Regions from separate parts of the Bacillus sp. J14TS2 genome, predicted to be linked through region 2. Evidence: riboswitches for the same ligand, from Rfam matches in the RefSeq annotation. Region 2 holds a riboswitch; the other holds the start of a gene.
What was found. Region 2 has a riboswitch for thiamine pyrophosphate ahead of tenA (thiaminase II). Riboswitches for the same ligand answer to the same signal wherever they lie in the genome.
Positions count from the first base shown of each region.

Region 1: linked by a shared signal. The riboswitch ahead of KI375_RS20355 (ABC transporter substrate-binding protein) and the one ahead of tenA (thiaminase II) in region 2 are both predicted to bind thiamine pyrophosphate.

Region 1 covers NZ_BORE01000015.1:45,710-55,029, forward strand. The annotation lists gene KI375_RS20325 (YitT family protein) at 1-510, opposite strand, end outside; gene KI375_RS20330 (hypothetical protein) at 837-1,049, opposite strand; gene KI375_RS20335 (TatD family hydrolase) at 1,109-1,888, opposite strand; gene KI375_RS20340 (ABC transporter ATP-binding protein) at 2,367-3,098, opposite strand; gene KI375_RS20345 (ABC transporter permease) at 3,098-3,859, opposite strand; gene KI375_RS20350 (thiamine-binding protein) at 3,859-4,149, opposite strand; gene KI375_RS20355 (ABC transporter substrate-binding protein) at 4,164-5,147, opposite strand; TPP riboswitch at 5,522-5,631, opposite strand; gene KI375_RS20360 (hypothetical protein) at 5,693-5,923, opposite strand; gene KI375_RS20365 (class I SAM-dependent methyltransferase) at 6,049-6,666, opposite strand; gene KI375_RS20370 (hypothetical protein) at 6,714-7,157, opposite strand; gene KI375_RS27505 (hypothetical protein) at 7,776-7,988, opposite strand; gene KI375_RS27510 (hypothetical protein) at 8,015-8,155, opposite strand; gene KI375_RS20380 (hypothetical protein) at 8,152-8,400, opposite strand; gene KI375_RS20385 (zinc-dependent alcohol dehydrogenase) at 8,675-9,320, shown strand, end outside.
Region 2 covers NZ_BORE01000007.1:208,903-232,839, reverse strand. The annotation lists gene map (type I methionyl aminopeptidase) at 98-841, shown strand; gene KI375_RS12830 (AI-2E family transporter) at 999-2,021, opposite strand; gene KI375_RS12825 (sugar phosphate isomerase/epimerase family protein) at 2,279-3,106, opposite strand; gene KI375_RS12820 (hypothetical protein) at 3,280-4,383, shown strand; gene KI375_RS12815 (heavy metal translocating P-type ATPase) at 4,468-6,360, opposite strand; gene KI375_RS12810 (ABC transporter ATP-binding protein) at 6,665-7,585, shown strand; gene KI375_RS12805 (ABC transporter permease) at 7,590-8,426, shown strand; gene KI375_RS12800 (YxeA family protein) at 8,511-8,891, opposite strand; gene tenA (thiaminase II) at 9,004-9,690, opposite strand; TPP riboswitch at 9,800-9,903, opposite strand; gene KI375_RS27395 (TM2 domain-containing protein) at 10,038-10,541, opposite strand; gene mgtE (magnesium transporter) at 10,821-12,179, shown strand; gene KI375_RS12780 (class D sortase) at 12,301-12,897, opposite strand; gene KI375_RS12775 (sugar kinase) at 13,168-14,184, shown strand; partial or broken gene KI375_RS12770 (amidase family protein) at 14,285-15,071, shown strand; gene pflA (pyruvate formate-lyase-activating protein) at 15,136-15,897, opposite strand; gene pflB (formate C-acetyltransferase) at 16,268-18,493, opposite strand; gene KI375_RS12755 (metal ABC transporter ATP-binding protein) at 19,018-19,761, shown strand; gene KI375_RS12750 (metal ABC transporter permease) at 19,761-20,630, shown strand; gene KI375_RS12745 (metal ABC transporter substrate-binding protein) at 20,743-21,696, shown strand; gene KI375_RS12740 (hypothetical protein) at 22,109-22,813, opposite strand; gene KI375_RS12735 (DUF2521 family protein) at 22,958-23,395, shown strand; gene cwlD (N-acetylmuramoyl-L-alanine amidase CwlD) at 23,754-23,937, shown strand, end outside.

The DNA.
Region 1 (9,320 bases), on a different contig from region 2:
TAAAACAAAGGCAGCGGCAGCCACAACCACTCCGTCCACAATCAGTTGAGAAAAGCCACTTGATAGGCCTGTATACTTTTTTAACACTTGAGAAACCGCAGCAGTTCCACCTGTTGATCCACCACCACGATAGACAATACCTAATCCAACACCAATTAGAATCCCGCCATAAATGGCACCAAGCATAGGTTCATGGAGATTGATATTGATTCCTTGAGTGAGCCAAATCACAAACGGAACAAAGAGAGTCCCGATTAAAGTTTTCACACCAAAATCTCTTCCTAATAACCACAGGCCTAAAAAGAATAACGGCATATTTATAGCTGCTTGGACCAATGCTGGATTCCATTGGAAGGTTTCGTATAATAAGGTACTGATACCCGAAACACCGCCGGCAGCAATCCGCGCGGGAAGTAGAAAAATATTATAAGCCAGCCCCACTAAAGTTGCTCCAAAAATAACCATCAAATATTCCCAAACTCGTGAAAATGTTGATGTTGAATTACTCATTTTTCATGCACCTATCCTTCTTTGTATAAACTCCGATGTCGGTTTTAATTCATGGGAAATAAAGCGAGCCTGATTTCATGCTCCACTGACGGTTAGCAAGATTTACCGAAATCTTAGCACCCGTAGTATCCTGCCCTTAATACGGGATAAACCTTTATAACCATAAACATTTTATAAAGGATTCGCAAGCGTCTGTTTTAAAGCATTAAAGCTATGAGATTTCCATAGTTAAAAAGAGTATCCCCCATCTATGTAAAAGGATTCGCATAGAAAAAAGCCACCAATCATCAGATTGGATAGCTTCTTTTGAGGGCTATGCAAAAAAATTACTCATCATCTTGTCCATATGTTCCTTTTTTATCTCGTTCGTTTTTTTCTCGTTTTTCAACCAAGTCATCGGAGATATCATCAATTGGCATCACCAATTGATCACGTTGTGCTTGTTTTTCTGGGTCCTGGTAGAATGCCTTATCTCGCTCATTCCGTTCTTCCAACGCCTTTTCCCGATTAATTTTATCTTGAGTTGGTCGATGTTTCATCTTCTTTCCCTCCCTTGGTTTAGTTTACCTTTTCCTTATGGGAGGTTCGTTGAAACATTTTAAACTAATCTGTAAAATTTTATTGTGTTTTGATAGAGCTGTTGATAAACATGCTCGAGCTCTTCATTTTTTATGTCCGCAATCACCTTAATAGACTCATGAATCATGCGTGGATGAGTTAGCTTGCCCTTGAACGGACCTTCGAAAGGCCAAGGTCCATCTGTTTCGACCATCATCTTCTCTAATGGATATTTGTTCACTAGCGCTTGAATTTCAGGCTCATACACGACATCAGGCGTGACGGAAATAAAGTAACCCTGCCTCCTCATCCGTTCAATAGTTGCATCGGCCCCCTTGAACCAGTGAAAATGCGCGTTGTCTATATGATGTTTTTCTAAAAGATCGCAGACAAGGTCTGCATCTTCATAAACAGCATGAAGAACAACAGGTTTCTCCCATTTCTTCGCAAACGCTAGAAATTGCTCTACTAATTCAAGATATCCCTCAATTTTTAACTCAGGTGTTTCCTTACGTGTGTAATAAGGAAGACCAATTTCTCCAACCGCGACCATGTCTGCTACATGCTCTTCCATCCATTGAATTAATGCCTGCAGTTCTTGAGTGGCTGGCAATGGCTGTTCAGGATGGAAACCAAAAGCAGGCCTCACCTGAGGATCTCTTTTAGCTAAAGCAAGATTCTGCTTACAGGATTGTAAATGATATGAAACAGCAATCAGCGCTGGATAACTTTCAACCGGCAAATCTTGGATGATCTTCTCGACTTCATTCTCTTCATAATGATCCAAATGAATATGAGCATCAATCACTGGTCTCTCCATTTTATCCTCCTCTGCACCTCACATCTTTTGTTCATTGATAAATGTGCGTATACTTCTTCTATGTTACACAAAAACAGCGAGATTCCTCTTGAAACGATGCATATATTCCTTCTACGTGCATATAAACAGCGGTTTCCCTCGAGAAACGGTGCATAGAACCTTCTACGTGCATATAAACAGCAATTCACCTCAAAAAACGGTGCGTAGAACCTTCTACGTGCATATAAGCAGCAATTTTCCTCAAAAAATGGTGCGTAGAACCTTCTACGTGCATATAAACGGCGTTTCTTCTCAAAAAATGGTGCGTAGAACCCTCTACGTGCATATAAACGGCAAATTCCCTCAAAAAATGGTGCGTAGAACCCTCTACGTGCACATAAACAGCAAGTTTTCCCAAAAAACGGTGCGTAGAAGGCAATTTTGCCCTCTGAATGATTGCTTTTTGCCTTTGTGCAGTACCTTCAGTTCTATTAAGCCTTTAGTTTCTTAGAATACTCGTCAGTTCACGCTTCTTTTCTAAAAATTCCCCTCTTAATAATAGTTCATGCTGACGCGGTCTTGGGAAAGGAACTGAAAATTCATGGATCACATGTGCTGGGTTCGTGGACAGTACAAGAATGCGATCTGACAAAAACAGCGCCTCATCAATGTTATGTGTAACAAAAAGAATGGTCCTTCGATAAGAAGACCAGATCGATAATAACCACTCATGCATTTCTTCACGAGTAAAGTCATCTAAAGCGGAAAAGGGTTCATCTAGACAGATCAATGATTGCGGACTTAATAGAGAGCGTATGAAAGCTACTCTTTGCTTCATCCCTCCTGACAAAGCACCGGGAAGCGACTCTTCATAATCAGCCAAACCAGCCTTCTTAATCATCTCTCTTGCTCTTTTCTCGTCTTTCTTTCCTTGTAACTCTTGGCCAAGTAAAACATTTTGTAAAACGGTTCTCCATGGAAGTAATGCGGAATGTTGGGGCACATAACTAATCGCCCCCCGCTTCCCAGTCATATCATGCCCATCTAAAATGATCGAGCCTTCTTCTGGTAACAAAAGTCCGCCAATCAGCTGAAACAAAGTACTTTTGCCACTACCAGAGGGGCCAAGGATTGTGACAAACTCTCCCTCTTCTACTTGAAACTGAATGTTCTCCAATACTTTCCGTCCTTGAAAGCTTTTGGATATGCCCTTAACCATGAGCGTGCCCATTATTTCATCTCCTCCCGTGTCCAACGAACCAGCCATTTTTCAGCAAGCTGGATCACCAGAAAGAATAGCATACTCAAAATCATGATCAGGAATATGGCCACAAACACTCGATCTGTTCTGAACGAGGAAGAAGCCAATGTCATATAAACACCAATTCCCTTTTTGGCACCAAGCCATTCAGAAATCACCGCGCCCATCACACTATATGTAGCCGATATTTTTAGGCCCGAGAATAATGCTGGGAGAGAATAAGGCCATTCTAACTTCGTAAAAATTTGTAAGCGCGTCGCCCCTGCCATTAGCATATATTGTTTGATTTCCTTAGAGGTGTTACGAAAACCACCCATAGCAGCGATGGTAACAGGGAAAAAGCAGACAAGCGTGATAACTATTAACTTGGGAAGCCAGCCAAATCCAAACCAAATGACCAACAATGGAGCTAACACAATAATAGGGATGTTTTGTGAAAGGATTAATAGCGGGTAAACCGCCTCTTGGGTTCCTGGCAGCAAATGAAGAGCCACCGCGACAAGAATGCCAATCGAACATCCAAGTAAAAATCCTGTCACTGCTAAACCAACAGTCGATTGCAAATGGAGAAGAAAACCTTCATAACCTGTTAAGGCCTCCTGTAAAATGGCACTGGGGGCAGGTAATAACCAACTAGGAGTTTTAAAAAGTCGAACCGTGCCCTCCCAGATAATCAATAGGAAGAGGAGAAGCACCATCGGTCTCCACCCCTTCCGCCAAATTACTCCCATTATCTATACTTCTCCGTAAGTGTCTCCATCGTAATCCCTGTTGGTTTATAGACGATTTTTACTTGTGAGATGATACTAATGCTCCCTAACTCCACCATTCTTTGATTCATTTTTTCAATGGTCTGCATGATCTGTGATAGATCACCTTCCATCGTAGTTTCTAATGGATGCACTTCGTATGAGACCCCCGATTCTGCAATCACCTTGATTGCTTCATCCACGAGTGGATAGGTGTCTCCCCCATTCTCTAATTTCGGGATAATTTGAATACTTACTAATGCGTTTGCCATCTTTCTTCCTCCTCCTATTCAGGTAAAAATTCATTTGTAAATGCTTTTTCTACATCAATTTCTTTTTCTAAAACTTCATTCTCTAGCATCCAATCCATATAGTTTTGCCATACTTCTTGTTTTTGCTCTCCCCAGCGCGCGGCATCATCTTGATAACGGTCGGCCAACCATTCTTGACTTTTTCGCACAAGTTCTTCATCCAAGTCTGGTTCCGCCTCGATTAGAACCTCTGCCGCTGCTTCTGGATCATCGATTGCCAATTGATAGCCCTTGGATACTGCCTTCATAAAGGCTTTTACTGTATCAGGATCTTCCTCAATCATTTTTTCACTTGTTGAAATGACCGGCGTATAATAATCAAGCTTGTCCGAATAATCGGTGAGATAAATCATATTTATATCATCCCCGCGCAGCTCAGCTTCTACACCAGTCCAGGCATAATAGATCCACGCAAAATCTATATCTCTTTGTACCGCTGTAAAAAAGTCGGTATCGCCCATATTAATCACATCAACTTTAGCAAAATCCCCTTCATCTGCTTCCATCAAGGAAGTCAAAACAGCTTGTTCGACTGGGGCGCCCCATCCGCCGTATGTTTTTCCCTCAAAATCACGCGGCTTTTCAATTTTCTTCTCGACTGGTGAAGCGAGGCCTGACGTATTATGTTGAATGACTGCCCCTATTGATACAATTGGAATATCTTGAGCTCTTGCTTCTGTTAAGCTTTCTTGCGCGCCGATTCCAAATTCAGATTTACCAGATGCAACTAACTGATCAGCTCCCGCCTCACCTGGAAGCATAATCTCGACATCCAATCCCTCATCCTCAAAATAGCCTTGATCACGCGCAATATATAAACCTGTATGATTGGTATTCGGTGTCCAATCAAGAACAATCGATACTTTCTTCAAGCCTGCCTCACTTTTCTCTTCTGTTGTCCCACTACATCCTGCAAGCAGAAGAAGACCTACTAAACTAATACCGAACCACTTTTTCATCTCTTTCTCCCTCCATGTTTTTCCGGAAAATGAACCCATAAACATAAGAAAAGCGCAAACGCCTTGATCAGTCCCGACAAGCAAATGTTCATGAACCTAAAAGGGGGCTTTTCCCTTCAGAGGTCCAGAGTTATTTAATGGAACATCGGCGTGCCGTCCTGGCGGCAGACTCAAACGCGCCGTCCTATCGCTTCGTCTGCACTAGTACATCCTGTACGTCGCAACACCGATGGACTCGCATCCTGCGAGGCCACTCGGGGCTAAGCGCTGAAGCATAAACAAGTATGCCCTTTTCCACAAGCTAAGATTTTATAAGCAATGAAAAAGATGCCCAAGTTCGTTTGAACCTGGGCATCTTGAAAGAACATTCATCAATTGAATGAATTCATGTTCCCTTCGCTGGTCTTAACCAGGGCAGGTTCTAAGGGTCAGCATCTCAAGGATGCACTCTCAACCGGCATAACCGGTCCCCCCACATTCCATATATTATTATTTTCATATTTTATTATAGCAGATTGCTGAACGAAAGCCAGATCGACGACTTATTAATAAGCGAAGGCGGCCGAAAAAGCAAAAATAATAATAAGGATGATGATATAAAATATAAACACAACTGCAACGGTTCCCGCCATTACAATTAAATAAGCTTTAGCAAATAAATTGCGGGGCTCATCTCTATCTACTGCCCATATAATTAACATGACAATATTCACGATTGGAAGTGCAAGCAAGATCAATGTAATAACCCAATCTTTTAATGTCATATTTTTTTGCATAAGCTTCTCACCTCTTTCGTTGCTTCACAATGTTAGTTATTAATGTTTATGAGACCATTGTTCATTTTACTATTAAATCCAAAGATTACCAGAGAATTTTTAAAAATATCACTTGTGGGTTATTATTATTTCTTTGAATTCTCAAATATAAATTTCTTAATTTTGCAAATATAAAAAGGGTACTCAGGAAATTCTTTATATATTTTCTGTTTCTCTAAAAGATACCCCTTGTTTCTAAGATATCCCTCAATCATTTCACTCGGCGAATATCTTAAATGCGCCATAAACATAAGATAACCTCCGCTTTTTAGTAAATCAAAACAAGCATCAAGGCTTTTTTGGAAATCCCCTATTTCATTTATAGCCGAACCAATCATTGTGACAATATCATATCTTTCCTTAGGTAAATTTGGATCAAAAATGCTTTTGCATATAACCTGAGATGGATTGGGGTGCCTTTCTCTTTCCTGCCTATATTGAAATATTTCACATATTTCTTCGTCTAGATCAATGCTCGTCAACTGGCCTTTACCTTTTAGCCAATATCCGAGAAAATCGTCCCAATCACCGGTACCAATTCCGACATTACAAACTCGCATTCTTTCTGTAACTTTGAATAACTTTCTAATAAAATCCCTTGTGATCACTTCTGTATGGAGACATTGAGGAGAGCTGTTCCATTCACCAGCTTCGGGACTTTTAAGTTCAAGATAATAGTGAAATAATTTTTCATCCATTTTCATTAAAAAGACCTCCAATCATTAGCCATAATGCACTGTAATTATCACAATCATTTATATTTTCTTATCGGTTGGTCATCCCAAATTTGCACTTCAATATACCGCTCTGGTCCTTTATTCCCTTCAGGATTCCATTCTTGCGGCAATCCATATTGATGGATGACTTCATAAATTTCTTCAAGCGTATAAACTTGCCCACGATAGGCTTTTCCATCCTGGTACCTCATAGTCGGAAATAAATCGCCGTAGGTAAAGCTAATCACTGACGAATCAAACTCTGCTATTGGAATTAATAGCTCCTGGCCTGTTGGATACCAGTCTAACAACCACGGACACTCCCCCAAGGTCATATAATGTGGATGAGTTCGAAGCGGCTTCCCACCCTTAGAAATAAATAAGTCTCTTGCTTTTAATTCTAGCCTATGGCGAATTTTAAGATAATCAAAAGAACGTTTGCTAGCAAATCCCCGTTTACTCTCTCTAATATCATTCAAAACTTGTTCAGCCTCTGCCAATTCGAGATCTGATAAAGTGAACCTTCAATCAGTGGGGGTTTTCTTTCACCCCCCACTGATTGTTAGTTGAACCAATCGGGCTTTTACGGGCAGTTATCCCCCACCTATGCTACTCCGTATTCTCTAATGCCTTGAGGTGGGGGGATTACTGCCCGTTAATGCGGGATAAATTGCGGAAAGGGCCAGTTGATTCGTCATAATAATGATATAAGAAATCGACCATTAGATATCTATCCACCCTACGTTTCATTTCTGTCCCATATAATTTAGAAGCTTTTTACATTTCTAAAGGAGCATCCTCTAACTGCCCATATGGACCTCTTGACTTAGCAAACCCTTCTCGGTATCCTGCCAATTCCCATTCTTTTCTTCGCACCAACAAAGGTTTACATATTCGTTCCTTTATAATGAATACGAGAACCCATTCAGTAAGGTTTCATCTAATTTTATAAGTGAGAACATTTTTGATGGTGCTTCTAACGCTTTTATTCCTGTATTATTTTCACAGTATAGTATCCAAAAATCTCCTAAAGCACAAAAAAAGCGTATCCCTATTCACGAGATTCGCTATACCAACATTACTATGCTATATTTTGATCAACAATTTTGAACTAACTCTAATTTTTCTAAATCAATAATGAATTTTCCATTCATTAAGATATCAAGCCCTATGAGCCCGTTTATACCCCAATCATCTAAACTCCCAAAATCCAGTTTCATTGCGGCTATTTCATGTGTGCCGAGCTTAATATAATCAACTGGTTTTCGGAAAGAATATTCCTCGCCGCCAATTCCGTACGCACTAACCAATGGATCGCCATTTTCAAAGAAGATTCCTATGTCCCTACACTGTCGGATGAAATAAGAGTATGTGCTGCCCCCGTATCGATAACAAGCTTATCTATTATTTTCATTTTTCCTTTATACGAAATCTCCATTTCAGCTTCAAGTAAACGATTAACTTTCTTTAACTTCATAATCTCATACCTCTTAAGCCTATTGGGGTTCTCATTTCAATCACAATTCTTTCAGAACCAGTATGATAAACAATGGTGTTGTCTTTAGATTTAAGTAACTCTTTTGTAGCCAATTTAGAATCTTCAATCACATTCAACAATGCAACATCCGTGACAATTTTCTTATTCTCTTCTAAGTAATAATCAAGGATAGTAAGTTTCACATATTGATCTGGGTATAATTTACGAACTTCTTCCCATTTCATTGTTTATCACTCCTTGTTTTACATCTATTAATAGCATAGCATATTCTTATGATAGCTCAAATCATTCAAGTTTACCTTACACCCAATTCCATAAATGGCTTACTAATTTATTAGTGACAGGAAGGTATTTTTATCAAAAAACTTCGAGGCTTAGTTTTTTGCCATCTCAGCAAATCATAACTCAAGCAAGGTATTCGGAGTAACGAAGTATATTATTTCCTTTCTTAGCTGAACATAAGAAACAGAGAACGCTAAAATAGGAGGATCTGTCATTATGAAAGCCGTGACTTATCAAGGACCAAAGCATATACAGGTGAACGAAGTAGAGGACGCAAAATTAGAGAAAAAAGATGATGTGATTGTCAAGATTACTTCTACTGCTATATGTGGGTCTGATTTACATTTATATCAAGGAAATTTTCCGTTACCTCCTGGATACATTATTGGCCATGAACCGATGGGGATTGTTGAAGAAACAGGACCTGAAGTCACGAAGGTAAAAAAGGGGGATCGTGTAGTTATTCCTTTTACCGTTGCGTGCGGTCAATGCATTTATTGCGAGCATGAGATGGAAAGCCAATGTGATAACGCAAATCCCCATTACGATTCAGGAGGATACTTTGGTTATTCTGAAAAGTTCGGAAACCACCCAGGTGGTCAGGCAGAATATTTAAAAGTCCCTTTTGGAAACTTTACTCCCTTTGTGGTTTCCGAATCATGTGAATTAGAAGATGAATCATTGCTTTTTTTATCCGACGTTCTCCCAACTGCGTACTGGAGTGTAGTCAATGCAGGAGTAAAACCAGGGGACACTGTGATCGTACTTGGTTGTGGGCCGATTGGGTTAATGACGCAAAAATTTGCATGGCTGAAAGGTGCCGAGCGAGTGATAGCTGTTGATTATCTAGATTATCGGATGA
Region 2 (23,937 bases):
TTAGTGAGAAATTGTAGATAAGGAAAAGCCATTCCGTTTATACTAGAATCTGAATGGAATACTGATTATAAAATACTTTAAAAAGTGTGGGGATACAATGATTGCAAAGACGGAAGAAGATTTTAATGGATTAAAAGAAATTGGTAAAATTTGTGGAATGATTCGCGATGAATTAGTTCATTGTACAAAACCTGGAATGACGACAAAAGAACTTGATGAAATGGCGAGAGAGATGTTTGAAAAAGCAGGAGCACAATCTGCACCAAAAGGAGAATACGACTTCCCCGGATATACATGTATTAGCATAAATGAAGAAGTAGCCCACGGGATTCCAGGGGAACGAATCATTCAAGAGGGGGACCTTGTTAATATTGATGTGTCAGGTTCGAAAAACGGTTATTTCGCAGATACAGGAATTTCGATTGTAGTTGGGAAAGGAGAGGTAATTTTACAGAAAATATGTGATGTTGCTAAAGAGGCATTCGACGCTGGACTTAAGGAGGCTAAACCAGGTTCGAAAAAAAGCGCGCTCGGAAAAGCTGCACACAATGTAGCAAAACAGCATGGCTTAACAGTCATAAAAAATCTTACTGGACACGGTATTGGACGCTCCATTCATGAAGCACCAGATCATATTTTCAATTACTACTCTCACTGGGATGATGAAATTCTAAAAGATGGTATGGTTATTGCCTTTGAACCGTTTATCTCTACATTTGAAGAGGAGGTTTATCAATCCGAAGATGACGACTGGACCTTCCTAACCGATGAAAGCTTTGTGGCTCAATATGAACATACGATTATTCTTACGAAGCAAGGGCCGATTATCACTACATTATGAACATTGCAAACACTGCAAAGATCCATCAGAAAAAATGGAGAGACTTACATTTTTTCTGATGGAAATAAAGGAGAATTCAATTTGGAACCAAAGTTATATGAAGGAGTTAGATATTGTTGCTTCGGATGAGAATTTAAAACTCTCTAAACTAAGACTTTTACACATTGGCCGTTCCCTTCACTACTTTATTCGTTACACCCAAAACATCCAGCAGAAAAACAAACACTGGAATCCCGATGATCAGTCCCCACACCCCGAAAAAGTTTTGTGAGAAGAGCAGGACGATAAACGTATAAAAAACAGGTAAATCTGTTTTTGAAGACATAAGCTTGGGATTTAATATATAAGCTTCTATAGCATGGATGACCATAACGGCGATAAATAAGTATACGACTTTTAGGAATCCCCCGATTGTAAAAGCAATGATTGTTAAAGGAACTAGTGAGATGATCACACCGGCAACAGGGATTAGGCCTAAGAAGAAAGTCATAAAGGCTAGCCCTATGATCTGTGGAAACCCAAGAATCATTAAGACAATGACTGTTAAGAAAGTATTGATGAGGGCAATGATGAATTGTGCTTCAATGACTTTTCCAAACGTTTGGGAAAACTTCTTACCAAAGAACTCAATTTCATTATAAAATGGAGCAATTTTACTGTTTTTAAATTTGTTCGTGAATTCGATTAAACGTGGTTTCTCAATTAGGAAAAATAAGCTTAATAATAATGCAATTAATACTTGGACGCTCGTTTTGCTAATATCGGAAAATGATCTTAATAAAAATGAAAAGCCATTTTCTATGTAAGTTGTAATTTGCTCGCTTGAAATAATTGATTCAATATAATTAACGATTATATTGTCATGCGGTTGGATGGAGAAATTTGTGATTTGTCTAATGAGCTGACTAATTTCTACTGAGATGATTGGCAAATACTTTACAATTCCAACTGTCAGCAAACCAACGATCATAGTGTACAGCAATAATACGAGCAGAGTGCGGTTTAAACGTATCCGAGCAATCGTAAATTCTACAAGGCCATTCATTAAAAACGAAAAGATAAATGTTAGTAGAATCAGATTCATCATGCTTCGCACACTAAAAAGAATAAATACGATTAAGGCAAAAATAATAAATCTCTTTACGCCCTTTTTTTGAAAAAAATCCGTCATCGCTTCCATATGAAATGCTTCCCCTTATACCCTAATTTTTAAAAATTTGTCAATATATTTAGTATCTACTTAAAGGGGAGAAAATACAAGTAAGACCATTGTCAAAATTTAAAAAAATAAACAGATTTTCTGAGCAGAACAAGGCTGGGACATAACTAAAATACTAGGCTTCAAAGACGAACAATGAGCGAAGTATATTTCGGTCCTATTAGTTCGGTTTTTCTTTGGTGAAAACACTTTTGCCCCGGCCTCGTTTTTAAAGATTATTATAGGTAGTCCTCGACGATTTTCTTTGTCCGCTCAATCCCTTCCCACATATCACCAGGTCCGTCATAAATGATGACGATAGGTCCATCGTAGTGAGCCTGTTTTAAAAGATCCAAACAACGTCTAAATTCATCTTGATCTGGTATTCCGTCCTTATCATATTGGGGTTTTGCGTGAATGGAGTCGCTATAAGGAATTATTCTCGCTAATTCATTGTATTTTTCTGCTCCACTCATATTTCCAAAATCCGTAATCAATCTAATCTGTTCATCAGACTGATTGACAATATAAAGGCAATTTTCACTTGTGCTTGAGAGAGTACGGAAATTCTCTGTTATGATCTTGACGCCTTTCTGTCCCGCATAAACAGCCAGTTCATGTAAATATTGAGAAACGCGAGACAAAGCATCTTGATCGTCAGCAGGGGCATCTCCCGCTACCACTCTTACACGCTCCGCTCCTACTTCTGCGGCTATATCAATCCATTCTTTAATAAGCTCCATATCCGCATCCACTCGTTGTGTATCCGTAGATGATAGATCTCCATAATCTAATAAAAGCGTATAAAGTCGCATGTTGGCATCCGTACAAGCCTTTTTTAATCTTTGTAGATAAAGGGAATCTGTAAAGGGAAAATGGAAATGGCAGAGCTCAAAAGCTGCAAATCCCTTCTCCTTTAAAATAGTCGGTAAATCCAATAGATCAATGACATTATCTTGCTGTTCTAGTTTGGTTATATGCTTTTTTTGTGCGTTGTCCCAAGCGGTCCAGCGTAGTGGTCCAAGCAGTCGATGTAAACTCCAAGTACTAACAGATAAATAAGACATAAACAAACCCCTTTCAAAAAGAAACTCTTTTGTAAAGATTCGTTCTAAACTCATGAATTCCTTTAAATTTATGAATATTCCTCACCTTAGACAGTATGCTTTTTTTATTTAAGAGGCCTCAAGTATGTTACGATTTAGGTAATTTCATATTTTATGTTTGGTGGGGATGCAAATTGAAAAAAACAATCATCGTTATTGCGATTATTCTTGGGGGAGCCTTCTTAATTTTTGTTCTTCCTGTTTTGGTAATAGGGTATATGATTTCCCATGAGGTTCAGAAAGTAAAAGATGAATATGGGTATTCAAATGAGGAAATTATCGAATATGTGGAGGAGGAACATGGATTTGTGGTAGAGGTGTTAAGCAATGAAGGTCGTGATCCAAGTAGCAAGGGACTGGTTGTTCAGGATGCGCGAGTTCGTCAAGTGGATGAGGATCAATTAGAATTTGATATCCAGATTAATACATTTGGCAAAATCAAGGGCGATAATTATAAGGAAATTAAGCAAAGGTTTGATCTCAATCTTGCTTATCAAAATTCCGAGTTGTTCCACGACCTTCAGCAATTGGGATTTACCAATCTTTCTTTTGGAGAGGAAGCAGATGACCCCGAATTTTATATTGCTTTGCCAACAAAACAGTATATGGCAGATCCAGAAACATTACAGATGCTATACGATGCCATTCCTTTACTTAAAAAGTTGCAGGCTGAAGTATCAAAAGAGGGATATGAATTTAATGAAGTGTCAGTCCATGGAGCCAATCTAGAAATAGGTACGTCTTACCAATCTCCAGAAGATCTAGGAAACAAATTCGCTGCAGATAATATTTCCCATTTCGAGTATCAGTTTATAGAGAATGACAGGGAACAAGTTCAAGAGATTTTACCTCAGCTGCAAAACCATGGCTTCAATAAAGATAACAATGATTCAATGTTGACATGCTATGAGATGGTAGAATATCAACAATGTCATGCTTATGAATTAACCCTACATTCGTACGAAAGCGCAGAAGATGATCATGATTCTCTTCAGTATGATGTTGAAAATGATAGAGACAATCTGTTCCAAGCAATCGAGGAAATCAATAAAGTAGAACTGCCAATTAAAAAGATCCGAGTAGACTCTGTGTATACTCCGGAAAATCCAGATGACCAGGTTTATACAGAGGAAGAACTGAGGGCAAGAGATGGGGTTGTACAATTCGCAAACAGAACGGTCGAAATTATCAACTTTGATAAACTAGAAACAGCGAAAGATATTGAATTTATTTATTGAGAAGAAAGCTGTAATTTGTAGCAAAGCCTATATTTATCACAGAAGACAACTATTATAATTCAACAAAAAACTACGGGGCTGAATTCAGCCCCGCAACAATCTTAAGCTATTCAGGATGACCAGAATCGTACTGCCTTCATGGCCGACTACTCCGAGCGGCAAAGATAGATCCTGCATGAAGTTCGCAGCAATGAGCATCACGATGATAGCAACGGAAAACACCATATTTTGTTTGACAATCCGGTTCATCTTTTTTGATAGACGGATTGTGTTGGGAATTTGGCGTAAGTCATTCTTCATGATTACAACATCTGCCGTTTCGAGAGCGGCATCGGTTCCTGCACCCATGGCAATTCCGACATTTGCCATCGCCAGAGCAGGTGTGTCATTTGTTCCATCACCCACCATTGCCACCCAATGGTATTTTTTTGTCAGTTCCTTGATCACTTCCAGTTTTTCATCAGGTAGGCATTCAGCTTTATACTGCTTTAAGCCTATTTCGTGTGCGATATCACGAGCGGTTTCCTCGCTATCACCCGTAAGCATAAATGTATCGATGCCTGCAGCATTGAGAGCTGATATGGCTTCTTTCACATCTGAACGTACTATATCTCTTAAGGCAAGCGCTCCGATAATTTCCCTATCTTGTTTTACAAACACAATCGTTTTTCCAATTGCCTCTAGACGAGTTGTGGTTAGAAATTCTTTAGCATCTTCCTTTCCGACAAAATCAGCTTTTCCGATATGATAGCGGGCTCCGTTTATCATTCCTTCTATGCCCCAACCGGGAACATCCTTAATCTCTTCAGCTTCAAGCAACGGGATCTCCGCCCTTTTTGCCCTGCTTATAATGGCTGAAGCGAGCGGATGATTGGAGTAGTGTTCTATGGAAACAGCGACCTGCAGAATTTTGTCTTGGTCCCATCCGTCGCGAGCGACAATATTTGTAACTTCGGGTTTACCGGCTGTTAGTGTACCAGTTTTATCAAAGGCAATCGCTGAGAGCTTCGCTAATCCTTCTAAATGTACACCGCCTTTAAACAGCACACCTTGGCGGGAACCGTTGGATATAGCCGAAAGGACCGCTGGCATTGTCGAGGCGACAAGCGCGCAGGGCGATGCGACAACAAGAAGAACGAGCGCTCGATAGATCGTCTCATTCCAAGACCATCCAAACAGGTAATGCGGTAAGAACATCATCAAACCAGAACCAATCAGCACAACCATAACGTAGGTATTTTCAAGTCTTTCAATTAAAAGATGTGCTGGCGGTTTTTCCTCCTGAGCGTTTTGAACAAGCTTGATAATCTTTTGAAACAGTGTATTTTCGTTTGTTTTGCTGACCTTGACGTGTATAACTCCATCGAGATTGACTGTACTAGCAAGGACTTCTTCACTTTCCCTTTTCGCCACTGGCATCGATTCCCCTGTGATAGCCGACTCATTGATGGAGGTTTTCCCTTTTACCACGATCCCGTCAGCTGGCATGAGTTCGCCTGGTTTGACAAGAATAACATCACCAACTGTCAAATCTTTGGCAAGTATGCTTACTTCTCTGCCATTACGAAGAACATGTGCTGTTTCGGGTTGAAGCGACATCAAGGCAGAAAGCTCATTTTTGCTTTTGTTCATTGTGTATGTTTCTAGTGCCCCACTCAGCGCGAAAATAAAGATCAACACAGCACCCTCTAACCAATAGCCAATAATCGCCGCCCCGATTGCGGCGAGAAACATAAGCAATTCGACGTTCAATGTTTTATGATTGATGGTTTCTACAATGCCTTCCTTCGCTTTTGCGAAACCACCAATCACGAAAGCCGCAATAAACAGGCTATTAATCACAAGGCCTGACATCACCATTGAAAGGCCCCAGCCTAATAGAATCAAGGCACCCGCGGCAAGCGCTGCAATCATTTCACCATGGTTTTGAAGTTGTTCTTTCCAATGAGTGTTCTTAGGGTTAGGGGGAATTGTCATAAATTGTTGTTCTGTGATTCCCATAATCATTTGCTCCTTTCTAATTGAGAATGAAATTCAAATTCATTAACCTTAAAAACGCCGAAAGCTGCCGCTAAATAGCGACAGCAATCTTTATTTAAAAACATTACAATATTATATTTGCTTTAATATAACACATATCTATATAAAAGAAAAGCAAATGCTAATAAAACAAGTGACTTCTTCAATGAGGTCTTTTTCTGAAAAGCCGCTTGACTTTATCCATAAGTGAATGGTAAATTTTATAATAGACCGACAGTCAGTCTATTATAAGAAAGAGGCGATGCTCTTGGAAAGTATCATTATTGTTCAAGACTTTGTGAAAAAGTATGGTGACTTTACAGCGGTTGATCATGTTTCTTTTGAGGTTGAAAAAGGAAGTATCTTTGCCTTTCTGGGGCCAAATGGAGCGGGGAAAAGTACGACAATTCAAACCCTTTGTACGATCCTAGAGAAAACTTCAGGTACGATGCTGATCGACGGCAAAGATGTTGACAGAGATAAAGATAAAGTAAGGGGGACAATCGGTGTTGTTTTTCAGGATTCTACCCTAGATAACAAAATGACAGTGGAAGAAAGTTTAAAAATGCATGGACATTTTTATGGTGTACCAAAATCGATAATCGGTGAGCGAATCCAATTTGTTTTGGAGCTAGTTGATTTGACAGATTGGAAAAGGGAAATGGTTAGTCGTTTATCTGGAGGAATGAAACGAAGAGTAGAAATAGCAAGAAGTCTTTTGCATTTTCCGAGAGTATTGTTTTTAGATGAGCCGACAACAGGTCTTGATCCACAGACGAGGGCTAATATTTGGGATTATCTTATCAAGCTGCAAAAGGAAAAGGAAATGACGATCTTCTTGACGACACATTATATGGATGAAGCAGAAATTTGTGATCAGGTTGCTGTCATGGATTATGGCAAAATGATTGCTTTTGATTCTCCTGCTGTTTTAAAACAAAAGTATACAAAGGATATAGCACAAATAACAAGCGTAGATACAGAAGGTTTAGAAACCCTTCTTCAAGAACATGAAATGAAATTTACAAAAAGGGGAAATACCTATTCTGTACAATTGACGGAGTTATCGAATTTAATTGCGATACTTGGTGAGCATCGCTCAGCCATTCAAGGGTTAGAAATAAAGAAGGGTACTTTGAACGATGTGTTTCTTGAATTGACAGGAAGGAATATAAGGGGGTAATTAGGTGAGGGTGATTGCTGCATTATGGGGGAGAAATGTAAAATTATTTATGAGAAATCGAACTCAACTAATTTTAATCTTTATTATGCCATTTTTTTACTTATATCTAATCAGTACCATATTTGAAAGTGCCTTTATTAGTAATCCAGAAAATTATGTTCTATCAGGTATTGTGATCATTGTTGTGTTTCAGACCTCACTCAATATTGCCACTTCAACAATCGATGACATTGTGTCTGGCTATATGAAGGAAGTCCTTGTTAGTCCGGTTAAACGAATCCAAATTGCTGCTGGACAAATATTATCGTCAACAACGATTGCCACGTTACAAGGGATCATTATCTTATTTATTGGCTATTTCATTGGTTTAAAATATACCCATATGATGACACCAGTTTTTGTGATTGCTTTTATGATTTTTGTCGGGCTTGTTTTTTCGGCATTTGGGTTATTTTTAGCGACAGCTGTAAAGAATTCCCAGACATTCCAAATTGCTTCGATGGCAGTCACGACTCCCATTACTTTTTTATGTGGTGTCTATGTGCCATTAAGCCTTTTGCCAAATGGTTTACAATTTCTGGCTTTATTCAATCCTATGACCTATGCAGCTGCTTTCTTTCGAACACTGAGCTTAGAAAAAATGTCTTTATCTGTAGAGGAGCTACTAGAGGAACAACTTGCTTTTAAAGTGAGTACATTCGTCATTACACCACAAATCAGTATGATTATTATTCTATTATTTGGTTTATTATTTTTATTCCTGTCAACTCTAGCTTTTTCTAAAGTTGATTTTTCAAGAATGAATCGTGCCAAGGGTCAAAAGGATATTTTTCAGCAATAATTATGAATAAAAAGGGGAGGTTAACATTTTATGAAGTGAGAGAGAGGAAGTCTCATCAACCATTGGGTTAGAAAACCAGGTTCTTCAATTAGAGGATACCTGGTTTTCTAGCTTTTCCCTTACCTTACTTGGGAGATCCTCCCATAATACTTCTTCCCACGTTTTAATATATTTTCCCTTCGCATCAACTCGGAGATAGGCTGAATCCCGCAATTCTCCTCCAGCATAGAAGGTGACTGTTCGTTCTTTTCCCGATTCATCAAAACCGGAAAGTGTATAATCATAACCACCTGGGGAACGAGGGGTGCCCTTTTCCGTTATTTGCACATAAACATCTTTCTTCGGAACAAGAGGATTAAATTGATCTGTAACCTCATTATGAAAGATGAGAGAGGCGGCCACTAATCCTCCGACTATTATGAGTATACTAAGTAAACCAATGTGCCAGCTTTTCATTCGCTCCATTCCTTTCTCTCCTTGTTTAAGCTAAGTTTAGCAAGGAGTGTCACAAAAGAGCGATCTAGATTGCTTACACATAAATTACATTTTTGTAAGATTATAAGAGTTCATACCTAGATCAAAATGGAACTGACGGTGTTTGTTCAGATAGCCATTTTTCCTCCTGGTAAGCCATTTCCCAAAAAGCTAGCTCATACTCTTTAGCGATAACAAATTGTTCCTTGATTTTCTCCTTTTCTGCCACGCTAGCAGTGGCAACAACGTGGTTTAGCAAGTCAATTTGCTCTTGTGTGGAGCTTTGGAACCATTCGCTTGCATAAGTTTCAATCCATTTTTTGTAGATCGGCTCATTCGAAGTTGCATGCTCATATGTTTTCCCAATATCAGCATAAAGCCAATAGCAAGGTAGCATTGCAGCAATCGTTTGGGCAAAGCTTCCAGAAAAAGCGGCTCGGTATAAATGCGATGTATAGGCATAGGCAGTTGGAGCTGGACGAAAATGTTCCAGTTCTTCTTTCGTAATATTCAGGACTTTGGCGTGTTCTTCGTGAACTGTAAGCTCAGCCTGAGCGGTCAATTGAGCCTTTTTAGCTAAAAGTGCAGTATGGCTAAAGTCGTCTGCTTGTGCAGCCGCCATCGCGTGAATTTTTCCGTAATGTTTTAGATAGTAAATGTCCTGCAGAATATAATATTTAAATTTTTCTAAAGGTAAATCTCCTTGGACAACCCCTAGGACAAAGGGATGCTTTAAGCTAAGTTCCCAACTGTGTTCAGTGGCTTGTCTTAATTCCTCTGTAAATAGCATAAAAAAATCCTCCTCTAATGCATCGTTTCCGACTGATGGGAGAAGGGTGGTTGCTTTCTTATCCAAAGAGAATGCTCTGTTTTCATAACTAATACACATATCCTCTAAGAATGAAAAAATTCCACTTCCCTCCGCTGGTATTAACCAGTTCAGGTTCTAAGGGTCCTAAAGAATACTTTAATCTCAGCCATAATGGCTCCCCTAGTAGAAACAAATGATTTAATTTTTTTAAAATTTCTATTAATATTATCACACAAAATATGAATGTCAAATGTCAGTTAATGATGATCTAGGAGGAATAGCTTTTAAAAGAGGAACAAGGGTTTTTCTTAGCCTTATTCCTTACGTTAGACCACTCGATAGCCTTTATCGTGTTTTCTCGCAAAGCTCTCATCGCTGGATACAAGATAAATAATTCCCTCAATAAACCCTACAACAGCGGGGATATAGGTCCAAAAGAAAACTAGGTAAATCAGCCCTTGAACCCATTTTCCTATATAAAATTTGTGCGCGCCAAGAGAGCCGAGGAAAATCCCAAGAAGTCCAGCAGCTACTTTACTTTTTGTGTATACAGGTACACCGTGATGTCCGCCAGTAGCACTGGATGAACTGCTGGAGGCACTTGAACTTGCGCCTCCAGCATTCATAAATACCATTGGTTGCTGTTGATTTCGACTGGAATCTTCAAGCTTTTCAACCTTTTTTTTATTCTCATCAAATAATTCCTCAAGGCAAGTCTTACAATAATTTTTGCCTTTAATCTCGGTATTACATGATTCACAGATAAATTTTCCACAACCAATACAAACGCCGACAGACGGATTCTCGTTATGTAAATAACAATTAGACATAAAAACACCTCCCTTTCCAATAAATGTATATTAAGTCCTAGTTCTATTTTACTGTTAACCGATTAGAAAGTAAATGGAATAATTGCCGGTTTTAACCAAATTAGAATAAGGCATCTAGAATGTACTTTACTAAAATTTATCGTTGTCTGGCTCCTTTTAAAATTCAGCGTCTCGTCAAACTGGTTGTTTTAACTTTCATGCCTTATCAGCTATAGATAATAGTTTGAGAGAATGAAAAAGTGGATATAGATGGGTAATGAGAATCAGAGGAGGATCCAAATGTTAAGTGATAGGGACTGCGAAAAATTAGCACTTGAAGTCGTGGAATGTATTAACAATGAAAAGTTTTGGGAAGTGAATGATCTCTTGGAGGAGAAGCATCCCTATAATTTGAGCGTGATCTTTCAAAGCTTACCAGAAAAATATAGAGCGCCATTCTTAGATAATTTGGACGTTTCAATGATCGCCAGTATGATGAAAAAACTTGGCACAATGCAACAAATGGAAGCATTGGGGAAGATTGGTCCTAATAAGGCGAATAAGGTGTTAGCTCTACTCGATGGGGATATTCTAGCTCATCTGTTAAAAGTATATCCAGACGCCCGCTTAAAACGTTATTTGTCAGGATTAGGGACAGGACAAGCTGACTTTATCCAGAAGAAATTAGGATTTCCAGATGGATCTGCAGGTCGTTTAATGAGTAATCAATATATTGCTTTACAAGATTCTATAAATGTAGAAGAGGCTATTCTTCAGGTGCGCGAACTAGCCTTTTACTCTGAGTCTTTACAATATATTTATTTACTCAATAAATATAATCAATTAACAGGCATTATCGCTTATCGGGATTTAATTATCGCTGCACAAGGTGAAAAGCTTGAAGACATTATGAATAGACAAGTGATTTGTATATCAGCTTTAATGAAACGAGCAGAACTTGCTCGGTATTTACAGCGATATGACCTGAGTGCTTTACCAGTTTTGGATGAAGAAGGGTGCCTTATTGGGGTTATTAAGTTTGAAGATATTATCAATGTACTCATTCATGAGGCACGTGAGGATTATGGTAAGTTTTCGACTGCTAGTAAAGAAATTGATTTTCAGACCAAGCCCTTGACAGCAACGCTTCGTCGTTTGCCCTGGTTGGTTGCTCTTTTATTTATTGGGCTTGTTTCGGGAAGTATTATTTCGAAATTTGAAGGAACGTTAGAACAAGTTGTGGCCCTGGCTTTTTTTATGCCTCTCATTGCTGGTATGACTGGTAACACTGGCACACAGTCACTTGCTGTTGTTGTAAGAGGATTAGCTGACCAAGAGGTTGGATTGAAAAAAGCAGCAAGGCTTCTATTACGAGAGGCTTGGGTTGGTGTGATGATAGGGATTATCTGCGGATTATCCATTGCTCTAATCGCCTTTATATGGCAAGGAAATTTGTATCTTGGCATTGTTGTGGGAGGCTCCTTATTACTAACCTTAATCATTGGAACTTTAGCTGGTACGCTCATTCCCTTGGTATTATACAAGTTTGGCATCGATCCAGCGGTTGCCTCTGGCCCACTTATTACTACGATCAATGACATCTTCTCGTTATTCATTTACTTTTCAATCGCTTCTTTCTTTTTGGACAAACTCATTTAGTTAAACAATAGCGAAAAGGAGTTATGTGAGCATGCCCCATGTACTCCTTGATGTAAACCAATGAAATTAAAAAAGCTAGGGCAAAATGGTATATTACCAAATCTTTTGCCGAAGCTTATTTTTAATCCTGAAATGGTGTGGCATAAAGGATATACCGATCAGGAGCATTTCCAATGTAATGAAAGGGGTAGCAGGTTGTCACTGTGAGCATTTCTTCTTCGTATTCATCAGGTCTGATCACAGAAAGATCATCTTCTGGAACAATTTCTGAATCTTGAATTGTATATTCAAATGAACCATAGGGCATTTCAACAATAAAGCGATCACCAATTTCTAATTCGCCAAATTGACGGAATACGGTATCGCGATGCCCGGATAACACAATTTGACTTTCCTCTCCAGGGTAAGATGTTCCTGGATAATGGCCAACCCCGCGTTCAAGGTCTTCCTCATCAACTCCCGCTATAATGGGTAGTTCCTTGTCTAGAGAAGGGATTTTTAGAATGCCAATGACATCTCCTTGGTCTGCTTGGAAGTCAACAGTCTCTATTTTATCTGCTTGTGAAGCTGGCTGCTTTTGACTGGATGAGGTAATTCTCTCTTTTGCTTCTTGAATCGCATTGGCTTGTAATCGATCTGCTTGCCATATTTGCCAAACGCTAAAGAGAATTAAAACGCTGCCTCCTACAATAAGCAAGAGAGGAAGGATTTTTTTCATCTAACAATCTTCCTTTACATTTGAAATGGTAAAAAAGTAAGTACGACTTGCCAGAACGATAGGTAGTTATGTATATTATACATGTTTATCGTTTCAATGTGAATCAAGAAAAGAAGTGGTACACTAGAGAGAGAAAGGACTCGAAAGTGTTCATTTCCGTAATCGTTTCCAGTTAGATCAGGAAGGTCTGTTTCTCTTGCCAAAAAACTATGGAGAGTTTGCTGGGAAGAAGATCTAAAGATGATTTGAAATAGAAGGGTTTGAGAGATAATGAGTAAGAGAATAGCAGCTTTTGGAGAAGTCATGATGCGATTGCAAGTACCGAACTACGAACTATTAACCCAAGCGAACACCTTACAGTACTCCTTTTCAGGTACAGGTGTAAATATTGCAGCAGCACTGGCACGTATGGGTCATAAAGGATATCTTATTTCTACCTTACCAGAAAATGCATTAGGAGATGCCGCATTTAGTTATATTAGAAAATTAGGTATTGAGACTGATTTTGTCCAGCAACATGGTCCTTATATCGGCATGTATTTTTTAGAAGATGGTTTTGGAAGTCGTTCGAGTCGTGTGACCTATTCAAATCGTCAGGAAAGCAGTTTTAACACAGCCTCAGAACCCCTTTATTCATTTAAGGAAATAGCTGGCTCAATTGATCTTGTTCATTTTTGTGGTATTACTTTAGCTATGAACGATGAAGTGCGCACCCAGATGAAGAGGTTAGCTAGAGAGGTAAAAGCAGCGGGGGGAACGGTTGTATTTGACTGTAATTATCGTCCGTCACTATGGGGCGATAATGGGTATGAAATGGCAAAGCCTCATTATGAGGAAATGTTGGAACTAGCAGATATGGTGATGATGAATGAAAAAGATGCCATGCTGACACTTGGTATGGAGACCAATCAGCAGGACCGTCAAACTCAATTAGAGGAGTTGATCCCAAAAGTGGCGCAGAAGTATGATATCTCAATGATTGCTGGAACCCATCGGCATATTCATGATCATCAGCTTCATACTTTGAAAGGCTTTCTATACAAGAATGAACAGTTTACCTATTCAAAATTCCTCCAATTCTCAGTATTAGATCGAATTGGGGCAGGGGATGCTTTTACAAGCGGAGTGATCCACGGTATGCTCCAAAATGAGTCCCATCAGTGGATCGTTGACTATGCTGTTACCGCTGCTAAGTTAGCCCACACTATTGTGGGGGATACCCCTTTATCTACGGAACGAGAGATTATGCAAGCAATGGATCATGGAGTGGGTGATGTGGAAAGATAAAAGGGATACACAAAAGTTTATTAGACTGTTTTAGACACTTCTTAACACAATGATTGAATATAGCAAAGTACTACAATAAACATAAGGATTGGTTTAATAGATGGGGATAAGTTTTAAACGCTTTTTTAGAGAAGAGCTGTCCATAAATGAGATTCAAGTAGCTATGGATCGCGGGGAAATTACTTCAAAAGAATTAGTAATGTATTATTTAGATAGAATTGCAAAATATGATCAGGCTGGGCCTAACATTAATTCCATGCTTGAAATAAATCCAGAAGCGATATTTATGGCAGAAGCGCTCGATAATGAAAGAAAAATAAAAGGGGGTAGGGGACCTCTACACGGTATACCGGTTGTACTAAAAGATAATATAGAAACAAATGATTCAATGCATACAAGTGCAGGAGCAATTGCTCTAGAGAACCATTTAGCTAGCCAGGATGCATTTCTAGTGAAAAAGCTCCGTGAAGCCGGTGCGGTTATATTAGGTAAGACAAATATGACAGAATTAGCAAATGGAATGTCTAGCGAAATATGGGCAGGATAAGTTGGAACGTAGAGAGGGTTTTCCTAATACACTAAGAAATCCCGAATATTTAAACGCAAAAGTAGAGGATTTATATTTTTCTCAAGAACAAGGAATTGATTATGCGCTGAAAAAGTATGGACTTGATGCCATTCTATTCCCGTCATATATTGGGTCAACAATAAGTGCAAAAGCTGGATATCCATCCATAGCCGTACCAGCTGGTTATATGAAAAGTGGAAGACCTTTTGGTATAACTTTTGCCGGCACTGCTTTTAGTGAAGAAACCTTAATAAAACTTGCATTTGCATTTGAACTGGCAAGTAAGCTGCGGAAAGCTCCCAAGTTTTATAAAAAATGAATTTTCCTTTGTGTAAAAACCTAGAATTATCAGTGGGGCATAAGAAATCCCCACTGATTTAGGATCACTTAGTTTGTTCAACCTGATCTTCATTGCGTAGTATGTTATAGGCCCAATTTACTTTTTCATCCGATGGTGTTTCTACACCCTTTAGTTTATATTCGATTCCCATAGCCTCATATTTATAAACGCCTAATTGATGGTAAGGGAGGATTTCAATTTTTTCAACATTGTTTAAGCTATGAATGAAAGTGGACAACCGTCGCAAATCATCTTCATTATCTGTCCAGCCGGGTACAAGAACGTGGCGAACCCAAATAGGTTTTTGTTTTTCTTCCAAATAGTGGGCAAAATCAAGAATATGTTGATTGGATACACTGGTTAATGCTTTATGCTTTTGTGGATCGATTTGCTTTAAATCTAATAATACAAGATCTGTTACTTCCATTAGCGCATCTAGTGAGCGCATAAATCTTTCTTTTCTCGTGAAACACCCTCCTGAACTATCGATACATGTATGGATCCCAAGTTTTTTACATTCAGTAAATAACTCTGTGATGAACTCTGTGTGCAACAGCGGCTCACCCCCACTTACTGTCACCCCTCCATTTGATGCTTGTAGAAAGGGAAGATAGCTACGTATGTCCTTCATTAACTCGTCTATGGAGATTTCTTTCCCTTCTCCTCTGCCAAAAGCCCAAGTGTCTGGGTTATGACAGTATAAGCATCGTAATAAACAGCCTTGTGTAAAAATGACATATCGTAAACCAGGGCCATCGACTGTCCCGCAAGACTCTACAGAGTGAATCCTTGTTTGCACTTTCATCCTTCTAACCCCCTCTTCAGTAAAATCGAAAATAGATCTGACACGTCTTGGATGCATAGGCGTGATAGACATTGTCTTCCTAATCTAATGCCCCCCACTTTTGTTCTGCTTTGGGAACTTTAAAATTCTTGGCTTGTGGATAAGTTGTAATCTTGAGTTTTGTCATCCAGCTCCAGCGCCCAGCGACTAGCAAACTTTCAGCTTCTTCCTACGATAAGTCAACATCGGCTCATGTTTCGCCGTGTATCCTTTATCTCAGGCATACAGGATGTATGTCAGAACAGCGTTGCGCCAGGACGGCGCGTTTTTAGCTGTTCATCCTTACTATGAAAGTTTGTACGTCGCTAAACGGGCGCATGCGCTTTTGTTCTTACATCGTTTCATGGAAGGTGCGGTTAATGACGTCGATTTGTTGTTCCCGTGTTAATTTTATGAAGTTCACCGCATATCCAGATACCCGAATCGTTAATTGCGGATATTCTTCAGGATGCTCCATTGCGTCTAGTAATGTATCTCTGTTGAAGACATTAATATTTAAGTGATGACCTTTCTTCACCATGTACCCATCCAGAATAGCAGCAAGGTTTGTATTTCTTATTTTTTCTTCTTTTCCCAGAGCTTTTGGCACGATGGAGAAAGTATTGGAAATACCGTCAAGGGCATAATCATAAGGTATTTTAGCAACAGAGCTAAGAGAAGCTAGAGCACCTTTCTGGTCTCTTCCATGTAACGGATTTGCACCTGGTGCAAATGGCTCTCCTTTACGTCTGCCATCTGGCGTATTTCCAGTTTTCTTGCCGTATACAACATTAGATGTAATCGTTAGTACAGATAAAGTTGGAGTCGCCCCCCGGTAAGCTTGGTGCTTCTGGAATTTGTTCATAAATGTTTTAACAACTTCAACGGCGATTTCGTCGACACGATCATCATTATTTCCATATTTAGGGAAGTCACCTTCAATATCAAAATCAACGACAAGACCATTTTCGTCACGAATCGTTTTTACCTTGGCAAATTTGATGGCACTTAAAGAGTCAGCTACAACCGATAATCCAGCAATCCCTCCGGCCATTGTTCTTATGATATGTCGATCATGCAAGGCCATTTCAATCCGTTCATAGCTGTATTTATCATGCATGTAATGAATCACATTCAATGCATTCATATACAGCTTTGCGAGCCAATCCATCATTTGATCAAACTTCTCCATGACTTCGTCAAATTCTAGGTATTCTGTTGTAATCGGAGCGAATTCAGGGCCAACCTGAAGATTTTTCAATTCATCCCTTCCGCCGTTGATAGCGTAGAGCAATGCTTTAGCCAAGTTTGCACGTGCCCCGAAGAATTGCATTTGTTTTCCAATTCGCATCGCTGAGACACAACAAGCAATCCCGTAATCGTCCCCGTAATGTTCCCTCATTATATCGTCGTTTTCATATTGAATTGAACTTGTTTGAATGGACATTTGGGCACAGTAATCTTTAAATGCCTCCGGAAGTTTTGGTGACCATAAAACCGTTAAATTAGGTTCAGGAGCTGGGCCAAGATTCTCTAAAGTATGCAAGAAGCGAAATGAATTTTTCGTGACTAGTGGTACGCCATCAAGGTTGATTCCGCCAATTGATTCTGTTACCCATGTTGGATCCCCACTAAATAACTCATTATAATCAGGAGTTCTTGCAAATTTTACAAGTCGTAGTTTCATTACAAAATGATCAACAAGTTCCTGAGCTTCTCTTTCATTCAACGTTCCGTTCTGCAAATCTCTTTCAAGATAAATATCAAGAAACGTAGAGACACGCCCTAAACTCATGGCAGCACCATTTTGTTCCTTAATCGCAGCTAAATAGGCGAAATATAACCATTGGAAAGCCTCACGTGCATCCTGAGCTGGTTTGGAAATATCAAAACCATAGCTTTGAGCAAGCTCTTTTAATTCTTGCAAAGCCCTAATTTGTTCGGCCGTTTCCTCCCGCTCTCGAATGATTTCTTCTGTCATTGTGCCATCATTAAGCATTAAATCCTTTTGTTTCTCCTGGATGAGGAAATCGACACCGTAAAGGGCAACCCGGCGATAATCACCTATAATTCTCCCACGTCCATATGCATCTGGAAGCCCTGTGATAATGCCCGCTTTTCTAGCCATTCTCATTTCAGGAGTATAAACGTCAAAGACACCTTGATTATGAGTCTTTCTATACGTTGTAAAAGTATCATGGACTTCGTCCGCCACCTTGTAGCCATATGCTTCAGCAGCCGCTTCCGCCATACGAATACCGCCATAAGGCTGGAGAGAACGTTTAAAAGGCTGATCCGTTTGAACGCCTACTACTTTTTCTAAGTCTTTGTTTAAATAACCAGCTCCATGAGAGGTGATAGTTGAGACAATCTGGGTATCCATATCTAGAACGCCGCCATTGTCTCTTTCTTGTTTGGTTAGGTCCATAACCTGATCCCATAGAGTTTCAGTTTCCATTGTCGGCCCCTCTAGAAAATCGCCATTGCCCTCATATAAATTATAATTAAGCATGATAAAATTTCGAACATCTACTTCTGATTGCCAAGATCCTTCTATAAAATTTTCCCATTGTTCCATTATGAAACCTCCTCAATTTGTGAAATAGTGAGCAAAAAAGGGAAGAAATGTTTGTGAAACATTGAACAATTGATTCATTTATAGTATACCATATCTTGACGAAAAAAGGGGGAGCATTTATTACATTCCTTATGAAATTTTTTTTTGATGTCTAAGAACTTTTTGGTGCATACCGTAGTCTTAAAAGCATTTAATTTTAAATGATTTAATAAAAAATTATGAAATGGGGTTTACAAATAAGGGGAGAGAGCGTATAGTATAATTAAAATTTGGACTAGGGAAACTTATTGTCATATAACTAACAAATGAGGATTCACCCAATAAAATATATATAGGAATGATCAAGAGGTGAGCGTGATGGAAACAGCAGTAAGGAAATCCATATAGATGAATAACAACTTGGGTTAAAGCTGAGTGACAATCATATATAAATACATTTTAAAATCATTTCAGAAAAATGTTAGATGAATCATACGAAAACAGAAGTATGAAGATAGGCTAACTTATAGAGGGAGTGCATAGACATGACGTCTGCCTTAAAAGTAAAAAAGTTATTCGTTTCTTATCACGGGACGGAAGCTTTACATGATATCAGCTTCACTGTTGAGAAGGGAAAATTAGTTGGAATTATCGGGCCTAATGGAGCAGGGAAATCAACGCTCCTTAAATCTATGCTTGAATTAATTTCTAAAGATTATGGAGAGGTCGAAGTATTTGGCCAACCGATAAAAGCCGTTCGGAAAAGAATAACGTATGTTCCGCAACGCTCAGATATTGATTGGACATTTCCTATTAATGTGATTGATACGGTCCTTCTCGGCACTTATCCAGAACTAGGAGTTATTCGTCGTCCGAGGAGAAAACACAAAGATTGGGCGTATGAATGTCTTGAAAAAGTGGGAATGGAAAAATACAGTAACCGCCAAATTGGAGAACTTTCGGGGGGACAGCAGCAACGTGTTTTCATGGCAAGAGCACTTGCTCAGAAAGCCGACTTGTTTTGTTTAGATGAGCCATTTGTTGGAATTGATGCAACAAGCGAAGAAACAATCGTGAATATATTAAAGGATTTAAAGAATGAGGGGAAAACCGTGCTTGTCGTCCATCATGATTTAAATAAAGCTTCCACTTATTTCGATGATGTCATCTTATTAAACAAGGAATTGATTAAAGATGGGCCTGTAGAAGAAGTGTTACGTCCAGAAATAATGATGAAGGCATATCAATCACAGCTGCCTTTCTTATCTGCGGAAGGGGTGACAGTCTGATGGAATTTATACACGCCGTGTTTGAATATGGTTTTTTGCAAAAGGCATTATTAACTTCAATTATGGTAGGGATTATAAGTGGAGTGATTGGAAGCTTTATTGTTTTGAGAGGAATGGCCTTGATGGGAGATGCTATCTCACATGCTGTATTACCAGGTGTAGCGATTTCCTATATGTTAGGTGTTAACTTTTTCTATGGAGCAGTTATTACAGGCATACTCGCGGCTCTAGGGATCGGTTTTGTTAATAGTAATAGCAATATAAAGAATGATTCATCGATTGGGATTGTCTTTACCGCCTTCTTTGCTCTGGGGATTGTGCTAATAACCTCCTTAACAAGTTCGACAGATCTATATCATATTTTGTTTGGTAATGTATTGGCCGTCCGTTCTTCTGATATGTGGCTAACATTAATCATTGGGATTATTATACTAGCTTGCGTGTATCTATTTTATAAAGAACTTTTAATAAGTTCGTTTGATCCAACCATGTCGGCAACATATGGGTTACCAAACCAATTTATCCATTATTTTTTAATGACTTTGTTAACCTTAGTGACAGTTGCTTCATTGCAAACAGTGGGAGTTATTTTAGTTGTTGCCATGTTAATTACACCTGCTTCAACAGCCTATCTTTTAACTAACCGGCTGTCGACGATGATCTTTTTAGCAATGGGCTTTGGGGTAATTGCAGCTATTGTTGGTTTATACCTAAGCTTTATACACAATTTATCTTCAGGTGGTTCGATTGTTCTAGTTTCAGCAGCATTATTTGTCATCGTTTTTATCATATCACCCAAACATGGAGTGCTATTTAAGAAGCTGGCAAGCAATAGAAAAAGAAATGAAGTTCGAATGAATAATGGGTAACATGGCATCCTAAGCATTCGTTACTTTAGAAAGCAAGAGGAAGATCTACATGAACTGACTTTTACCCATTCAAAGGGAGAAGAAATATTAGGGGAAATGAGGAGATAATTCAATGAAGAATGTTTTTAAACTAGGGATTACAGCGTTAATGGCACTATTGTTGATAGTGGGTTGTTCATCTAACGACACTGGTGCAAACGATGGATCGGATACTGGAGATACTGCAGATTCATTAAAGGTGGTTACCACCTATTCAATCCTTTACGATATGGTACAGGAAGTAGGCGGCGATCGTGTTGACGTATACTCTATTGTTCCGATTGGGCAGGATCCACATGAGTATGATCCACTACCTGAAGATGTTAAACAGACTGCAGACGCGGATATGGTTTTTTATAACGGTTTAAACCTTGAGGAAGGGAATGGATGGTTTGACCGATTACTTGAAACAACGGATAAGGATGGGGATGATTCCTCAGTCTATGTTCTCAGCGAAGGAGTCGAACCGAAATATTTAACGACTGAAGGACAAGAAAATGAACAGGATCCTCATGCTTGGCTAAATATTGAAAATGGAATTAAATATGTAGAAAATGCCCGAGACATGTTGATAAAAGAAGATCCAGAAGGTGAAAGCTATTATACGGAAAACGCGGATAAATATATTGAGGAATTGCGAAAATTACACGATGAAGCCATCGAACGCTTTGAGGGCCTTCCTGATGAACGTAAAGCATTTGTAACAAGTGAAGGAGCCTTCAAATATTTTGCTGACGCATATGGTCTCAATGGGGAATACATTTGGGAAATCAATACAGAGGATGAAGGTACGCCGGACCAAATGAAACGAATTACTGACATTGTCAAAGAGCAAAACATCCCTGCTTTATTTGTAGAAACTAGCGTTGATCCTCGAAGCATGGAGGCTCTTGCGGATGAAACAGGAAAAGAAATAAAAGGAAATCTGTTTACGGATTCTTTAGGTGAAGCCGGTGAAGATGGGGACACTTATTATAAAATGATGGAATGGAATTTTGATACCATTTATGATGGGGTAAAGGAATAGTTGCTAAAATGGAGAAGCGAACAAGGGGTTTGTAGATCTTAATGTATCTCTGAGCTATAAACAACTCTAATAAAAAAGGGCTCTCGTATCATAGTGATATGAGGGTTCTTTTTTAAAAGATAAGAAAGCCTAGCCTTAAGATTGCCCTAAGGCTAGGCAGTTGTTGTCTAGCTGCAGGCGCCATCGGCTCGAGGCTCGCAGGAGCGAGTCCATTGGTGTTGCGACGTACAGGATGTACTAGTGCAGACGAAGCGAATTTAGCCGATGTTCTGCATAATAACCTGAGCCACTGAAAGGCAAAGAACGCCTTTCTTTTCTTGACTCAGAACATTTGCTTGTCGCCGATAGGCGGGCGCCTTGCGCTTTTCTTATAATGCTGTCCATATACTAGTAAACCTTTATGTAATCGATTTTATTCAAGGTGTCTTTCGTCCACCTCTTCTGTCCCCACAAGAAATTCTTCAATCTCTTTTGATAAAACATGATGGTTCTTATCAAAGTAATTTTCGCCATTAAAATAAATTGCATGCTTCTCTGCAATGGGAGAAGTCGAATACAAGATAAAAGTGAACGCTTTTGATTGCGGATCTTCTTCCTGATAAACAATGGTGTCATCTGTTTGGTTTGATTGTAAGATAGCAATTAATGTTTGTAATTCCTCGCTTTGTTCAATTAACTTTTTAAAAAGAAACTGATTGTAATCAACCTCTTCATAAACCTCTATTTTTTTAAACGCTGGCGGATCACCTTGTTCAAGTATACGTTTATCTGGCACGTATCCTTCCTTCACATAGATCTTAAATCCATTAATGTTATTCGAATCTTTAACCGCGATCAGGTGAGAATGATTAATAACGGAGTATAATTTCGTTCCTGCTTTTAAATAGGCTGCATCACCATTTTTAGGAGTGTATTTTGTGTTTTTAACATGGTCTTTTAACTTTTTCTTAATTTCCCCAATTGGCTCCCCAATAAAATTGGGATCTGAAATTTCAACATACTGAGTTGCTAGGTATTGATTACCTTGAAATTCTAGAAAGTCTGTCCACTCAATATTTGTCTCAGAGCATCCCGCTAATAAGATGAGGATTGTGAATATGAACCATCTCTTCTTCATAGGCAATTCTCCTCCTATTATATAGACGTTTATTTTAAATAAATGTTTCAGATAAATGGAAAAAAACTGCACTTTTTTTTTATGATCAGTTATGTATGACTTTTATTTGAACGTTGAGACTATAAATAGGAGGCTGAATACAACATGAATAATGTCGCATCTTTTTCAGAGAAAAAGCGAGAAAAGCAGTTAACTTATGAAAGGAAGTTATTACGCAATCTTTCAATAGATGAATTAAAGAAAAGTGTTCTTCAGCATATAAAAACTGTTGGAGTAGGAATGTTTGGTGACGATGGGGTAGAAGAGGCGTGCTTTGATATTGCCATTGAAGCGTACTTAAACGGAGGCGAATACAGTCGTTTTGTTCTCTATGGGGAAACATTGGAGATGATTAGCAATCGATGTGGAGAAGATCGGGTACATTTTATGAACACCTTATACAATTTTTGGCTTTATTGGGATTATGGGCAAAAGCTTATCGAAGAAAAGTCTACCTATGCTGCTTGTGAACAGTTTATTAATGAGTGGTGGAGGAGAGGCTTTCAGCAAGGGGAGCAGCGTTACAAACTTCGCCTACATTAAAGTTCTAAAAGAGATTCTTGTCCCATAAATTAAAAAAAGAGGATGTTCAAAAAGTCCGGTAAAAATGACACTTCGAGATAAAGGATCTTCGACTAAGCACCGAAACGCCTGTGTCGAACGTCGAAGCCACCACACGCGCGCAAGTTCATTGGCTTGTTTCTCCGCTGCTTTCTTCGTGCGATGCAGGTTCAGGGTAGCTTTCCTCGTGCTCATGTATCAGGATAAGGATCTTCTACTAAATCCGCCCACGCCCTGTGGGCAACGTAGAAGTCAGCACGTCAGCGCCTTTAGCCGACTTGGTCCTTTTTATCATCCTTTTTGAACTTACATTAGGAGAAAGTATGAAGGAGTTTTGGGGATGAGAAAAAGTCTAAAAGTGGCCTTATTTTTTATCGGAGCGGCTGTATTGTTTCTTTTATTGCAATATAAGTTTATACCAAAGGATTCCTTTGATGCTTGGAGCTTACCTTTATCAGGGAAGATTATTTATTTAGATCCAGGCCATGGTGGTCCAGATGGGGGAGCAGGAGATTCAGAAGCAT